DNA from 2 places in the Bariatricus sp. SGI.154 genome. Region 1 is predicted to be linked to the other one. Evidence: predicted binding sites of a transcription regulator. Region 1 holds the regulator's gene; the other holds the start of a gene.
The links. The regulator HrcA, encoded in region 1, represses chaperone genes, less so after heat shock. The targets are predictions, from matches to a motif close to TGTTAGCACTCNNNNNNNNNGAGTGCTAACA.

Region 1 (8,271 bases):
GCATTGCGAAGAAGAGATGTGACCCGAATCCGCCGATCACAGCGAAGACAATGCAACTTACAATTCCCAGGAATAATCCATTTCTGGCAGCATTGTTGGCACCTTCATAATTCTTTTCGCCTAAGCTGCGTGAAAGCAGGGCATTGATACCGACTCCGGTACCGGAAGCGACAGCGATCATCAGAGTCTGGATCGGGAATGCAAGTGACACCGCAGTCAGGGCATCCTCATTCAACTGTGCGACGAACATACTGTCAACGATATTGTAGAGAGCCTGCACCAGCATGGATAGCATCATGGGCAGGGACATGCTAAGTAATAGTTTTGGAACCGGCATGGTTCCCATCTTGTTCTCCTGTACGGGAGTATCTTTTGTCTGAATGTCTGACATGATAGAACCTCCTTGTAGACCTGAAACGTAGTGTTTATAGCATATCATCATCCAATATATATTGCAATGGATTACATACTGGTTTGCGAACTTACATATAAATAAATGAAGCGCTAAACAGTAAGAGGTGATGGCGATGGATACAGTAAAGCGTCATAAGATAAAGATTCTATGTGGATTATTCTATACATTCTGCTTACTGAATTTGGTAGGAATCTCTGTATATCCGGAGAATTTTGGGCAGTTAAGGGAACTGATCGGGCAGACGAAAGATGCGGATATTAAGTCGGTAAGCGAGCAGGAAGATAATGAACAGAAGTCGTCCGAAAAGATGGGGGAGGAGAAAGGGATTGAGGAAGCAGTATCATATGTAGGTTCTTCAATGGTGGAAGAGCCGCCAAGAATCGCCTTGACATTTGATGACGGGCCGAGCAGCAAATGCACAGGAAGATTGTTGGATGGACTGAAAGAGAGAGAGGTAAAGGCAACATTTTTCCTGATTGGGGAAAATGCAAAAGAGAATCCGGAACTTGTGAAGCGTCTGGACGAAGAAGGGCATCTGATTGGCAATCATACCTATCATCATGTAGAGATTACCAAAGTATCGGATGAACAGGCAAAAAAGGAGATTCTGGATACGGATGAGGTGATCTATTCTATTATTGGCAAACATATAGAATATATGCGTCCTCCTTTTGGACTGTGGCAGCGGGAACTGGAACTTGAGATTGAGGTAATGCCTGTTATGTGGACGATAGATCCACTGGACTGGACCACGGAGAATGTGGACGAAATTGTGAATAAAGTAGTGACGGAAGCCGAGGAAGATGATATTATTCTATTGCACGACTGTTATGATTCCAGTGTGGATGCGGCGCTTCGGATTGTGGATATCCTAAAAGAGGAGGGATTTGAATTCGTGACCGTGGATGAGTTGATTATGAATTAATCTCTGGTTACGGATGGTGTTCTGGCTTGACAAGAGGGAAAATTAGCGGCAGTCGGGAGATATATGGATGAATATAGAGATAAATATGGAGATAAATATAAAGATAAATATAGAGAAAAATATAGAGATAAATGAGGAAGGGTAAAATGTCAGTAAATGAATTTTCCAGAACGGAGTTATTGATAGGAGAAGAGAATCTAAAGAGATTAAGAGATGCTTCCGTCATGGTGTTAGGCGTTGGAGGTGTTGGCTCCCATTGTATTGAGGCATTGGCAAGAAGCGGCGTGGGAAGATTGATTCTCGTGGATAATGACACGGTGTCCCTGACGAACATTAACCGTCAGTCGATTGCTTTCCACAGTACGGTGGGGCAGCATAAGACGCTGGTCATGAAGGAGAGAATCAGGGATATCTGTCCGCAGACTGAGGTAATTACTCATGAGATGTTCGTTTTGCCAGAGAATGTCGATCAGTTATTCGAAAATGGGACGGAAGGCAGACCGGATTATATCGTAGACGCAATCGATACGGTTACTGCCAAATTAATTTTGGTTGAAAAAGCGATGGAATATCAGATACCAATCATCAGTTGCATGGGAACGGGAAATAAATTGCATGCGGAACTTTTCGAGATTGTGGATATCAGCAAGACTTCGGTATGTCCGCTGTGCAAGGTCATGAGGAAGGAACTGCGTGCCCGGGGAATAGAGCATCTGAAGGTACTGTATTCGAAGGAGAAGCCGGTAGATGTATCGGCAAGGGAGACTGGAGAGGATAAGGGAAGCAGAAGAGCGATTCCGGGAAGCGTGTCCTTTGTTCCGCCGGTGGCAGGGCTTCTGATCGCCGGAGAGGTGATTCGGGAACTTGTGAGTAATCTGGGATAACAGGCGAGGCTTCGCGATTCTTTCATGATTGAGAAGCTTGCAGAAAGAGAGAATGAAATATGGATTTATTTGATTATATGAGAGAGAAGAATATGGACAAGGAGGCGCCGCTTGCCTCCCGGCTTCGTCCGACAACTTTGGAAGAGGTGGTTGGACAGCAGCATATTATAGGTAAGGACAAGTTATTGTATCGGGCGATTAAGGCGGACAAGTTAAGTTCGATCATCTTCTATGGACCTCCGGGAACCGGGAAGACTACGCTTGCGAAGGTGATTGCTAATACTACCAGTGCGGAGTTTACCCAGATCAATGCAACGGTTGCGGGCAAGAAGGATATGGAAGAGGTGGTGCGTCAGGCGAAGGATACCTTGGGAATGTATCAGAAGAAGACGATCCTGTTCGTTGATGAGATCCATCGGTTTAATAAGGGACAGCAAGACTATCTTCTTCCTTTTGTAGAAGACGGAACCATTATTCTGATTGGTGCTACAACAGAGAATCCTTATTTTGAAGTAAATAGTGCGCTGATCTCAAGATCCAGTATCTTTGAACTGCATCCACTGGAGAAAGAAGATATTAAGACGTTGCTTCGCCGGGCGGTCTATGATATGGAGAAGGGAATGGGAAGTTACGGTGCAGTCATTGAAGAGGATGCGCTGGAGTTTCTGGCTGATATCTCCGGCGGAGACGCAAGAAATGCGCTGAATGCAGTGGAACTTGGCATTCTGACGACGGAGCGCAGTGCAGATGGCAAGATTCACCTGACTTTGGATGTGGCATCGGAGTGTATTCAGAAACGGGTGGTGCGTTATGATAAGACAGGAGACAATCATTACGATACTATTTCTGCATTTATCAAGAGTATGCGTGGCTCTGACCCGGATGCGGCGGTCTATTATCTTGCGAAGATGCTGTATGCAGGGGAAGATATTAAGTTTATTGCCAGAAGAATCATGATCTGTGCGGCAGAGGATGTGGGCAATGCAGATCCTATGGCACTGACTGTGGCGGTGTCGGCTGCCCAGGCGGTCGAACGGATTGGAATGCCGGAGGCGCAGATTATCTTGTCTCAGGCGGTGCTGTATGTGGCAACGGCGCCAAAGAGTAATTCGGCATGCAATGCAGTTTTCGCAGCGTTAGAGAATGTAAGGAGTACGAAGACGACAGTTCCATCTCATCTGCAGGATGCTCATTACAAAGGAGCGCAGAAACTGGGGCATGGGATTGGTTATAAGTATGCTCATGATTATCCGAATCATTATGTGGATCAGCAATATCTGCCGGATGAGATTGCGGGCGAGAGATTCTATGAGCCGAGTGATAATGGGCGTGAGAGGGATATCAAGGCGTGGATGGAATATATAAGAAAGAATTAGAAATTGGTAAAGGACTGGTTTTTATGAGAAATACAGAAGATACATATACACACAGGCATGAGGTGGAGCATGAATCTATGCATGCGCATGGCATAGAGCATAAGCATACGCATAGTCATATAGAGGAAATGGAGAGTGATCATGTGCATAGTCATGTAGATGGAATGGAGAGTGAGCATGCACATAGTCATATAGATGGAATGGAGAGTGAGCATGCACATAGTCATATAGATGGAATGGAGAGTAATCATGTGCATAGTCATGTACACGATATGCATAGCCATACTCACGGGCACAGTGATCATAAGCATATTCACAGCCCGGAGGAGAAGAGGGCTGTAATCAATCGGCTGTCGAAAGCGATCGGTCATCTGGAGGCGGTAAAACGTATGGTAGAGAAGGATGCGGACTGCAGCGAGGTGCTGGTACAGCTGGCGGCTGTACGGGCGGCGATCAATAATACGGGCAAGGTGGTGCTTAAGAACCATATGAATCACTGTATTGTTGAGGCTGTGGAGGAGAATGATATGGAGGCGATTGAGAAGTTGAATCAGGCGATTGATAAGTTTATGAAGTAGGGGAATGGATTGAGAGATTGGAGGTTTGAAAGTGTACGGCACGAGGGCGAGTCATAGGGGCTGACAACCGGAACTTTTCGTTAGGAATACGTAACATCAAAATGGACAGTTTTTTCGTAACCGGGCTGATTCATCCCGAAGTCTTGATGACTTCGCGATTCAGCAGCCCTCTCGAATTGGATGTGATATCCAATTCTCGTACGAAATAACTGTCCATTTTGATGTAACGTATTCCAAAACTCAAGTTACGGCCGTCAGCCCCTATGACTCACCCTCGTGCCTGGCGCTTCCAGGGCTCCAGGGAGTTCTCAAGGGGGGAGGGATTCCGGCGAGGATGAGAAGGGCTCCGGGGAGTTCTCGATGGGATGCCTACTCTATGATGTTGCCGTTAATTCCGATTGTAATGACTTGCCAGGGGATGAATTTGCCGCTGGCTTTTAGGGCTTCGGTGGCGGCGTGTTCGATTCCACCACAGCAGGGGACTTCCATGCGGACGATGGTGAGGCTTTTAATGTTGTTATTCTTGATAATCTCGGTTAGTTTTTCTGTGTAATCGCCTTCGTCTAGTTTCGGGCAGCCGATCAGGGTGATTCGGTTTTTGATGAAGCGGTTGTGAAAATCTGCGTAGGCGTAAGCGGTGCAGTCTGCAGCGATTAGCAGGTTGGCATTTTCAAAGTATGGTGCGTTTACTGGCACTAATTTGATCTGCACTGGCCACTGGCTAAGCTGGCTTGATGGAATCTCCGGGAGTGGAGAATTCTCTGGTGCGGAACTATTGTCAGGAATTGCTTTATTTTTTAGATGTTGTTGTACAGCCTCTTCGTCGTAGGCTGCTGCTTCTCTTTCTTCGAATGAGATTGCGTTTGTCGGACATACTGGAAGACAGTTTCCTAATCCGTCGCAATAATCGTCTCGGATTAATCTGGCTTTTCCATCGACCATCTGGATCGCTCCTTCGTGGCAGGCTGCAGCACAGGCTCCGCAGCCGTTGCATTTTTCTTCGTCTATATGAATAATTGTTCTTATCATAATGTACCTCCTTGATTTGATACACATAATTTACTACAATGAGAAAAGAAAATATGTTGTTTTTCCAACAAAGGGAGTGAAAATATGAAAATTAATATAGACATGCTGTCGGCTTCTCCGTTATTTCAAGGAATTAAGGAGGAGGATCTTGAGAATATGCTTTCGTGTCTGGGAGGAACTGTCCGGAATTATGGAAGAAACGAGGTTATCCTGGTGGAAGGAGAGCCAGTTGGAAAGGTTGGAGTAGTTCTTAAGGGATGTGTGCAGGTAATGAATGAGGATGTGTTTGGGAATCGGACGATCCTTGAGCAGGTGGGGCAAGGAGAGTTATTCGGAGCGGCTTATGCCTGTGCAAAGTTTGATAGAAGTCCGGTGAGTGTAGCGGCGGTGGAAGACAGTGCTGTTCTGCAGTTGGATGTAAGGCGGGTATTGACTGTCTGCCCGACTGCCTGTCAGTTTCATCAGGAACTGGTTAGGAATATGGTGCATATCCTAGCGGGGAAGAATGTATTGCTGGGAGAGAAGATCCGGTATCTTTCCAGACGGACCACCAGGGAAAAGCTGATGTCCTATCTGTCAGACCAGTCTAAAAGGGCAGGAAGCAGGCATTTTTGCATTCCATTCGACAGGCAAGGGCTGGCGGATTATCTCTGTGTGGAGAGGAGCGCTATGTCGGCAGAACTTGGGAAACTTAGGAAAGAAGGGGTGGTGGATTATCTCAGAAGTGAATTCTGGCTTAAGTAATTCAGGTGGGTACACCACATTTTTCAGTTAGGTACACCACATTTTTCAATTTGGGACGTAGTAAAAGTGCATTTTACTACATCCCAAACTTATAAAAAATGTATAAAGAGTGTTGACAAAACAAATCAGCAGTGCTAAATTAATAGTCGAAAGGTGTTAGCACTCAAAAACAAAGAGTGCTAATAAAACAAAATCCGAAAGGAGGAAGGCGAATGATATCAGAACATGGCTTGAGTGATCGTAAGTTAAAGATATTGCATGCAATCATTCAGACGTATCTGGAGACAGGCGAGCCGGTCGGGTCCAGAACGATTTCCAAATATACGGATTTAAATTTAAGTTCTGCAACGATCCGCAATGAGATGGCAGACTTGGAAGAACTTGGATATATCATGCAGCCGCATACGTCAGCCGGACGTATTCCTTCGGATAAAGGCTACAGATTATATGTAGATATGCTGATGGATGAGAAGGAGCAGGAATTAAGCGAGATGCAGGAGCAGATGCTTGATAAGGCAGACAAGATGGAACAACTCCTGAAGCAGGCAGCCAAGGTTCTTGCCAATAGTACGAATTATGCGACTATGGTTTCTACACCGATGAATAACGCGAACAAGATTAAATTCATCCAGTTATCCATGGTGGATGCGGAACAGGTGATTGCGGTAATCGTACTTGGCGGCAATGTGATCAAGAATAAGATCATTAATATAGAAGAGCCGCTCAGCAATGAGAATCTGCTGAAATTGAATATGCTCTTGAACACTACATTGAACGGCATGTCGATTGAAGCAATCAATCTTGGGCTGATCGCGAGATTAAAAGAACAGGCCGGGATACACAGCCAAGTGGTTGGCAAGGTATTAGATGCGGTGGCGGATGCCATTCAGGTAGATGAAGATATGCAGATCTACACAAGCGGAGCCACGAACATATTCAAGTATCCGGAACTTAGTGATAAGCAGAGCGCCCAGGAGATTATCAATGCATTTGAAGAGAAGCAGCAGTTGACAGAACTTGTAACCCAGACATTATCTCAGGAAGAGAATACCGGAATTCAGGTGTATATCGGAGATGAGACTCCGGTTCAGACTATGAAAGACTGTAGTGTCGTTACCGCAACTTATGAATTAGGTGACGGCATGAAGGGAACGATAGGTATTATCGGACCGAAGCGAATGGATTATGAGCATGTATTAAAATCTATGAAACGACTCCAGAATGAGTTGGATCAGATGTTTCATAAGAATGAATAAGAAAGGTGGAATAACCCTTGGAGAATCAGCAGGAGAAAAGCCAGGAAGAGATGGTAAAAGAGGCTGTAGAGGAAGCGAAGAAGGCAGCAGAGCAGGCAGAACAAGAAGCGGCAGAAACTTCTGATGACAGCGGTAATACAGCAGAAGCCAGTGAAGAGCCAGAAGAAGAGGCGACAGTTGGCGGAGATGGCGAAGCAGCTGAAGACAGCGAGGAAGAAGAGGCAAAGGACGGCGAAGAAGAACCAAAATCCGGAAAGAAATTATTTGGCAAGAAGAATAAAAAAGATAAAAAAGACGAGAAGATTGAGGAACTGACTGACAGACTCACTCGTCAGATGGCAGAGTTTGATAACTTCCGCAAACGTACGGAGAGGGAGAAGTCCCAGATGTACGAGATAGGAGCGAAAGATATCATAGATAAGATTCTTCCGGTAGTTGACAATTTCGAGCGTGGGCTTGGAGCAGTCAAGGAAGAAGACAAAGAAGATCCCTTCATCCAAGGAATGGAGATGGTGTATAAGCAGTTAATGACAACACTGGAAAGTGTAGGGGTCAAACCTATCGAAGCGGTAGGACAGGAATTCAATCCTGATTTCCACAATGCAGTGATGCACGTGGAAGATGAGAACCTCGGTGAGAATATCGTAGCCGAAGAGTTTCAGAAAGGTTACATGTACCGTGATTCCGTCGTAAGACACAGCATGGTAAAAGTAGCGAACTAAACCTGAACACTTAATGATGCCTGAATACTTAGTGAGGTATTATCGAACTTAGTATGAAGGTAGATACTCTGAACAAAGTGAAGAGTATCTTCACAGAATTTAGTGTGAAGGTTGTTCGAGGAGCGAAGCGAATCGAACTTCATATGACACTTACAATTAATTATTATTTCATAAAAATAGGAGGTCTTTATAATGGGCAAAATTATAGGTATTGACTTAGGAACAACAAACAGTTGTGTGGCTGTTATGGAAGGTGGTCAGCCAACAGTTATCGCGAATACAGAAGGAGCTAGAACAACACCATCTGTTGTAGCGTTTTCAAAGACAGGAGAGCGTCTGGTA
Region 2 (8,271 bases), on a different contig from region 1:
GTGGTGGATTCCGCTTCTGGCAGTCATTGATATTCTGGCAGTGATCGGATTCACGCTGTGGATTCGCAGACTGTTAAGACCTGCAAAAACGAAGAAATAGATGGAGGATAAAAAGATGGCAAGTAAGGCAGAGATTAAGAATACAGCGAATGCCTGGACCCGGTTTCAGGAAAAGCATCCGGCTGTTGCACAGTTTATTGTATTTTTTATCATCAGTAATGGCGTGACAATCTTACAGATGATCATGATGCCTCTGATTAAATATATATTTGGATTCACCAGTCTTGTTGAAATGAATTTCCAGATTCTTCCGGTAGGACATAACCTGGATGGCAGTGTTTACTATGTGTTCGATTATGCGGCAGGTTCTATGTCTTCCGGCGGTGGCGGCGGACTGGCATATTTCCTGGCTGTGGAGATCACGCTTCTGGCAGCGCAGATTATTAATTTCTTCTTGCAGAGGAATGTGACATTTAAGTCCAGCAGCAGCATAGGAAAAGCAGCATTCTGGTACTTTATTGCATGGGTCATCATCTCTGTAGGTGCGGCAGCGCTCCAGGGACTTTACAAGGCTCCAATCTATGCATGGTTTATGGATGTGATGGGCAAAGGTGTAGGAATGACGATTGCGGATATTGTTACGATGCTGATTAACTGTATTATATCTTTCTGGGTATTTTTCCCAATCATGAAAGTGATATTTAAAGAAAAATAGGTGAGCGAGATGAAACATGCAGATATCATTAATAAAATGACGTTAGAAGAGAAGGCGGCGATTCTAAGCGGGGCATCCGAATGGGAGACGAGGGAGGTCAAACGACTCTCCCTTCCATCCATCTTCTTCTCAGATGGACCGCACGGTCTGCGTAAGCAGGAGGGCGAAGGAGATCATCTGGGGTTAAATGCCTCCGTACCGGCCACTTGTTTTCCGACTGCGGCAGCCATTGCCAATAGTTGGGATGAGGGATTAGGAGAAGAAATCGGACAGGCATTGGGAGAAGAAGCCGGAGCACTTGGAGTCAATGTACTCTTAGGACCAGGGCTGAATATTAAGAGAAGTCCACTCTGTGGAAGGAACTTTGAGTACTTTTCAGAGGATCCATACCTGGCAGGGAAAATGGCGGCTTCTTATGTAAGGGGAATCCAGAGTAAGGGTGTGTATGCCTGCCCAAAGCATTTTGCAGTGAACAGTCAGGAACTGCGACGTATGGCGATGAATTCTGTGCTGGATGAACGGACGCTTCGGGAAATCTATCTGACAGGATTCGAGATTGCAGTAAAAGAAGGCAATGCGAAGGCGATTATGACCAGTTATAATGAGGTAAACGGAGTCTATGCCAATGAAAACGAGCATCTTTTGAAGGAAATCCTGCGTGATGAGTGGGGATTTGACGGAATCGTAGTGACAGACTGGGGAGCATCTAATGACCACGTAAAAGGAGTTGCATGCCGGTCCAACATCGAGATGCCGGCTCCGGGATTGGATTCTGCGAGAGAGATTCTTAAGGCGATAGAAGATGGGACACTGTCAATGGAGGAACTGGACACTTGTGTGGATGATCTGGTAGATGCGATATTGGTGTTAAGTCAAATGGCAGAAGGAAGATCGAAGCATTTTGATGAACTTGGCCATCATCACCTTGCAAGAAAAGCAGCGCAGGAAAGCACAGTACTTCTTAAGAATAACGAATGTATTCTGCCATTAAAATCAAAGTGCAAGGTGGCTGTTATCGGTGATTTTGCATTCGATCCAAGATATCAGGGAGCAGGGTCTTCTATGGTGAATCCAACCAGTCTCGAGACAATCGTGAAAATGAAAGAGATGGGTGATTATGATCTTCAGATTGTAGGAGAAGCAAGAGGATATTCAAGAACCGGCGAAGAGGATGCGGCTTTGAAGAAGGGGGCATTGGATGTGGCGGCAGCAGCGGATGTTATCCTGTATTTCTTTGGGCTGGATGAATTGAGTGAATCAGAGGGAATGGACAGGAACCATATGCGGATTCCGCAGAATCAGATTGATCTTCTTGAGGCTATCGCTCAGGTCAATGATAATATCGTAGGCATTCTGAGTGCCGGGGCTTCCGTAGAGATGCCATGGCAGTACTGCTGTAAAGCAATCCTTCATGGATATCTGAATGGACAGGCAGGAGCAGGTGCCATATTAGATATTCTGACGGGAAAAGTGAATCCTTCCGGAAGACTTAATGAGACTTATCCAATCCGTTACGAAGATACACCGGCATTTCGTAATTTCCCAAGCATGGAACGTAATGCAGAATATCGGGAAGGTATCTATGTTGGGTACCGGTATTATGATACCAGTCAGGTGCGGGTGCAGTATCCGTTTGGATATGGTTTGTCTTATACAGAGTTTGAATACGCGGATCTTAAGGTGGATAATCAGGGTGTGACGTGTACCTTGACGAATACAGGAATATATGATGGAGCAGAAGTTGTCCAGTTATATGTAGGAATGAAAGATGGCAAGGTCTTCCGCCCGGTCAAAGAACTGAAAGGATTCGCCAAAGTATTTTTAAAAACAGGCGAGAGTCGTGAGGTAAGGATTGTATTCGATGACAAGACCTTCCGTTACTGGAATGTGAAGACTAACCAGTGGGAAGTTGAAGGCGGTAGTTATCAGATTATGATTGGCGCCAGTGTGGCAGATATCCGGCTTCAGGGAAGCATAGAAGTAGAAGGAACAACTGACGAATATCCGTACGAGAAAGAGCAGATGCCATCTTACTACTCTGGCTTGGTACAGCAGGTGGAGAATCAGGAATTCGAGACTCTGCTTGGTCATTCGATTCCTTACGGGAAATGGTCAGGAGACCTGGGACCGAATGATGCGGTCTGCCAGATGTATTATGCGAAAAGTGGATTGGCAAGGTTCATTTATAAACGTCTTGCTATTATGAAGAAAAAGAGTGAAGAGAAGGGCAAGCCGGATCTGAATATCTTATTTATCTATAATATGCCATTCAGGGGAATTGCCAAGATGACAGAAGGGGCAGTGAGTATGCGTATGGTGGATGGGATGGTAGAAGTGGTGAATGGACATTTCCTGAGAGGAATAAAGAAGATTATCGGGGGCTTCTTCTCCAACCGAAAAGCGAATCAGGAATACGAGAAGCGACTGAAATCGTGCTAGAAACTGACTGGAAACAGATGCTCCGGCAAAAGACAAAAGTTCATCTGTCTGATGCCGGAGTATCTGTTATTTTATTGGAATAAGCACTTTTAATGTAAACCAGTGATCCTTCGCCTGGATTGTCATAGACCCACCATATTTTTCAGCAACCTGGCGGATACTCTTGAGTCCGTATCCGTGGCAGAAAGCATCCTTTTTGGTGGTGGAGGGCAGTTTCCCCGGCTGAAGAGTCAGAGAGGTTTCGGTGTAGTTCTCACACTGGATCATCAGCAGTTGGTTCTTCTGATACATGGAAAGTGTAATCAGCCTTTTATCGGATTCTTCGAACTGGGATACGCATTCAATGGCATTGTCTAGTGCATTCCCGAAGATGGAGCAGATATCTTTAACATGCATAAATGAGATCAGTTGTCCGTCTGCCATGCAGGTAAAGCGGATATTGTTCTGGGCACAGTAGATACTCTTGGTTGTCAGCACCACATCCAGAACGCTGTTATTTGTATTGGCAAATGCTTCCTGAGTCCGAATGGCTTCCTCCATTTCCATAAGATACTGCTCCTTTTTCTGGGGATTTTCTTCCGCACGGATTGCAATCATATAATGCTTCAGATCATGGAATTCCTTGCGCAGGAGTTCGGTATTGTCAATGGAGAGTCGGTATTGTTCGTACTGATGCTGGAGCACGAGGTTCATGGCACGGTTTTCATTCTGCATCCGCAATTCTGACCGGAGAGCCTGGAGCGAGAAGAGAACCACAAGTCCGCCAAAATCAACCAATGTCCGTATATAGAGAATAGAACCTGATATGCCGGAAAAAGGTGTGTTTGGCGAGATAAAACTAAGGTTGCTGATTGCAAAAGCACTGAGAGCAATCAGAATGCAGCTTATGAGTTCGCGAGTACTGATTTCCATTGGTTCATCATCGGGAATGGACTTTCGTGCCATCAGGTAATATATCACATCAATCAATATATAGGTGAGCAGCATAGTGACAACGGAGATGGCCTTATTCTCCGTATGAAAATACGAGACACACCACACATAGACCTGCCAGTGAATTGATGCGGTGAATTCGGCAAGAACAAAGGCATGTGCGCAGCAGAATCCCACATCTTTCCAGTTGACATTACAGGTTAGCAGAAGGAATCCATACATCAGAAGAATTGCACAGGTCATGCCGGGAATCCATAAGAAGAGCGGCAATGTGCCGGCAAATCCATGATATAGGATGAATACGATGAGAGCGCCCAGGATGGTGGCTCTGCGTTTCCATCCAGTGATTCTGGGCGGTAGTATGAGAACGGAGAGCAGACAGGCACCCCATTCTGCCAGTGCCGTATAAAAACGAGGGATATCCATGATGATTGTAGTTTCCATTACTGAGTACCTCCGATATAGTTGGTCAGGGCATCCATGAAGACACTCTTCTTTGCTCGGCTTATGGGAAGTTCTTGACCGTTGGAGAGAAGGACGTTATTCTTTATAATCCCGGTCACGTGATGCAAATTAATTAAGTAAGCGTTGTGACATTTACAGAATCCTTTAGAAGAAAGTTCCGTCTCTGTTTTTTTCATGGGTCCGGCTGTAAGAAAGTCTCCTTTTCCGCTGTGCACCATAATATAGTGTCGTTGACTTTCAATATAATAGATATTAGAGGTATCCAGTCTTAAGAATCCGCCGTCTACTTCAATATTAAGATAATTCTTCGTCTGTTTGGCGAGCACGTAAGCAATTGCCTTTTTAAGTATCTGTGAAAATGCGAGATAGGTAACGGGCTTTACAACATAGCCCAGTGCATTGACAAGATATCCCTGGACAGCGAATTCTACAGTAGAAGTTATGAAGATAAATGCCACGTCTTCGTCCAGTTGACGGATCGTTTCCGCAGTCTTCATTCCGTCCAGATGCTTTAACTGGATGTCCATAAGAATGATATCATACTGGGCAGTATAGTCTGTAAGAATATCAAGACCATCATAAAACGCTTGAATCTGGAAAGAGACAGAATAATCTTCTTCATATTTTTTCAGATACTTTTCCAGAGTCTGTACATAAGACTTTTCGTCCTCTACGATTGCGATTCGAATCATGGTACGTCTCCTTTCTTAATGTGGGGACAGAACAGGCACCTGTATCTCAGAATGTCTGCTGTCAAAGTGAAGTTTGTCCAGTATCATATTGGAAATCAGAAGATCTGTTTCTTCTGCCAGAGTAAAATGCTTATCCAGCACTTCCAAAATATCTGTTTCCGGTGTCAGTTTGACTTGTATGCAGGTATAAGTGCACTCTGGAAGACGGATGATCTGTCGGTTATCCTTATCCGGGTGAAGAACCTGAAAGTAAAAAGCGTATGAAATACTATCTTTTCCGTAGTGGATTAAGATTCCGGCAGGGAATACCGGGGACAGTGCATGTTCCTGTGCATGATGGAATAATTGTATGGCCGTCTTTTCTTTTTGCATGATGTCATTCCAGTTTCCACAGAATGGTTCAACGATCAGATAGCGCTCTGGTATCCTGCGCTCATAGATTCCTGTCTGGTCGTGATAGTGCTTATTGACTTCCATGGTGCTTAAGTTGAACTTTGTAAGTTCAAGACCAATCTGCATATCTGCAATCTTTTGTTCCAGAAGTCTCTTTCCATCCTCAAGAATCTTCCGTTCGTTCATGTTGCCCTGGCTGTCCGTGTAGGTGTCCAGTTCTTTTAATGGAATTCCAAGATGGATACACAGAATAATCGTATCCAGAAGCCCTAACTGTTCGGGAAGATAATAGCGATATCCGGTTCTTGGGTCTGTCTTGGCCGGGGTTAAGATTCCCAGTTTTTCATAATAACGTAGGGAATTAACATTGATATTTCTTAATTTGGCGAATTCATTAATCTTAAGGTATTGGCTCATATGTCAAGAACCTCCTGAAATAAGGTATTTTATGCCATGCTTGACCTTATTATTATAACAAGGTTTAAGATAAATGTAAATCTATGTGAAGGAAATGTTGGTGAATTAATATGAATATAAAAACCCGTGAGCAAGAGATGTGGAATGAGATATATGCAGGTGCAAGCCGGTAGATCTTTTTGGATGTGGTATCGGAGATATTCTCTTTCAATATGCGCAGTATAACAAGATTATCTTAGTATAGAAAAAATTCAATAACACTTGACTCTGTTATAATAATAAGGTTTAAGATTGATTTGTGATAAAAAAGACTAAATAAAATAGTACATAAAGGTGGTGTAAGTATGGATCCAAGCGCAAAAATCAAATTACTTGAAGTAAGGCTGAATACTGTTATTGCCAGAGGAAAGGATAACCAAGGTATATGCAGAAGGATACAGCGTGAGATCAGAAATCTTAAAAAACAATTATAATTTGCTGCGCTATCTGGCGGTTAGGAAGGAATCTATGGTCTTTTGATACTGTTCAGATAGTGCAGTTTTTTGATATTAAGAATTGATACTTATCTATTGGAAAAAAGTATTAAAAAATTAGCACTCGACTCTTGACAGTGCTAATTACATGTGTTATAGTACAAATATAACAGATGAAAGGAGAAATGTTTTATGTTGATGCATAGTATTTTTGGAGAGAATTTATTTGATGATTTGATGGATTTTTCATTCCCGAGAACAAGCAGAGTTATGCACGGGAGTAACACTCAGAATGTGATGAGAACAGATGTGAAAGAGACAGACCAGGGATATGAGATTGATATTGATCTGCCAGGATTTAAGAAGGAAGATGTCAAAGTACAATTGAAAGATGGATATCTGGGTATCCAGGCAGTACAGAATGTGAACAATGATCAGAAAGATTCTGATGGAAAATATATCAGAAGAGAGCGTTACTCAGGTTCCGTAAGCAGAAGTTTCTACGTAGGAGATAAAGTAAAAGAAGAAGATGTCCATGCGAAGTTCGAGGACGGAATCTTAAAATTAAGCTTGCCGAAAGAGGAAGCGCGCAGAGTGGAACAGAATAATTACATCGCTATTGAAGGCTGATATTTTACTTAAGGCATTCGGATTACGGGATGCCTGCTGCAGGAGTGTAAGATACACTCCTGCGTCCTCCGAAAACCAGGGGCTATTGTACAGACGGTTAAGACCAGAAGTACAAGGCCCCCTTATTTAATTGAAAAAGATAATTGGTTTACAGATAGAAGATTTTAAAAAGGCAAGGTGGAAGAAGATGAAGATCAGACCATTAGGAGACAGAGTAGTATTGCAGCATAAAGAAGCGGAAGAGACAACAAGATCAGGGATTATCCTTCCTGACAGTGCGAAGGAAAAACCACAGGAAGCAGTTGTAATAGCGGTAGGGTCTGGGAAATATGTCGATGGAAAGACCGTTCCGGCATCTGTGAAAGAAGGAGATAGAGTGATCTGTTCCAAGTATGCAGGTACAGAACTTAAGATTGATGAGGAAGAATTCATAATCGTGTCTGAAGATGACATTATAGCAAAAGTAGAATAGATAAGAAAGAAGGATGAAAGTTATGGCAAAGGCTATTAGTTACGATGTAGATGTGAGAAAAAAGATGGAGACAGGTGTGAATAAACTTGCGAATACGGTTAAGATCACACTGGGACCAAAAGGCAGGAATGTAGTCTTGGATAAGTCATATGGCGCTCCGCTGATTACGAATGATGGTGTGACAATTGCCAAGGAGATTGAGTTGGAAGACCGCTATGAGAATATGGGAGCACAGCTTGTAAAAGAAGCTGCCACAAAGACCAACGATGTTGCCGGAGATGGGACGACAACAGCGACGGTTCTTACACAGGCAATGGTCAGCGAAGGAATGAAGAATATTGCCGCCGGGGCGAATCCGATGGTCATCAGAAGAGGAATGAAAAAAGCGGCAGATGCCGTACAGGAATCCATGATCGGAATGAGTCGTCCGGTAACCGGCAAAGATCATATCGCAAGAGTAGCCGCCGTCTCTTCAGGAAACGATGAAGTGGGTCAGATGATCGCAGATGCTATGGAGAAGGTCGGAGAGAATGGCGTGATCACTATTGAGGAATCCAAGACTATGAATACGGAGATTGAAGTGGTAGAAGGAATGCAGTTCGACAAAGGCTATCTCTCCGGATATATGTGCAATGATAAAGA

Region 2: a site for HrcA is predicted at 6,643-6,673, ahead of ACQRBN_RS16810 (Hsp20/alpha crystallin family protein). Genes of this name have one in related genera too.

What each region holds. Positions count from the first base shown of each region.
Region 1 covers NZ_JBNPMC010000032.1:20,681-28,951, reverse strand. The annotation lists gene ACQRBN_RS13295 (MATE family efflux transporter) at 1-391, opposite strand, end outside; gene ACQRBN_RS13290 (polysaccharide deacetylase family protein) at 528-1,340, shown strand; gene ACQRBN_RS13285 (tRNA threonylcarbamoyladenosine dehydratase) at 1,487-2,224, shown strand; gene ACQRBN_RS13280 (replication-associated recombination protein A) at 2,284-3,600, shown strand; gene ACQRBN_RS13275 (metal-sensing transcriptional repressor) at 3,837-4,178, shown strand; gene ACQRBN_RS13270 (ATP-binding protein) at 4,548-5,207, opposite strand; gene ACQRBN_RS13265 (Crp/Fnr family transcriptional regulator) at 5,292-5,951, shown strand; gene hrcA (heat-inducible transcriptional repressor HrcA) at 6,164-7,207, shown strand; gene grpE (nucleotide exchange factor GrpE) at 7,258-7,929, shown strand; gene dnaK (molecular chaperone DnaK) at 8,122-8,271, shown strand, end outside.
Region 2 covers NZ_JBNPMC010000059.1:3,720-11,990, forward strand. The annotation lists gene ACQRBN_RS16780 (glycoside hydrolase family 3 N-terminal domain-containing protein) at 1-100, shown strand, start outside; gene ACQRBN_RS16785 (hypothetical protein) at 116-715, shown strand; gene ACQRBN_RS16790 (glycoside hydrolase family 3 C-terminal domain-containing protein) at 725-3,154, shown strand; gene ACQRBN_RS16795 (ATP-binding protein) at 3,221-4,531, opposite strand; gene ACQRBN_RS16800 (LytR/AlgR family response regulator transcription factor) at 4,531-5,244, opposite strand; gene ACQRBN_RS16805 (MerR family transcriptional regulator) at 5,260-6,054, opposite strand; gene ACQRBN_RS16810 (Hsp20/alpha crystallin family protein) at 6,720-7,157, shown strand; gene ACQRBN_RS16815 (co-chaperone GroES) at 7,345-7,629, shown strand; gene groL (chaperonin GroEL) at 7,652-8,271, shown strand, end outside.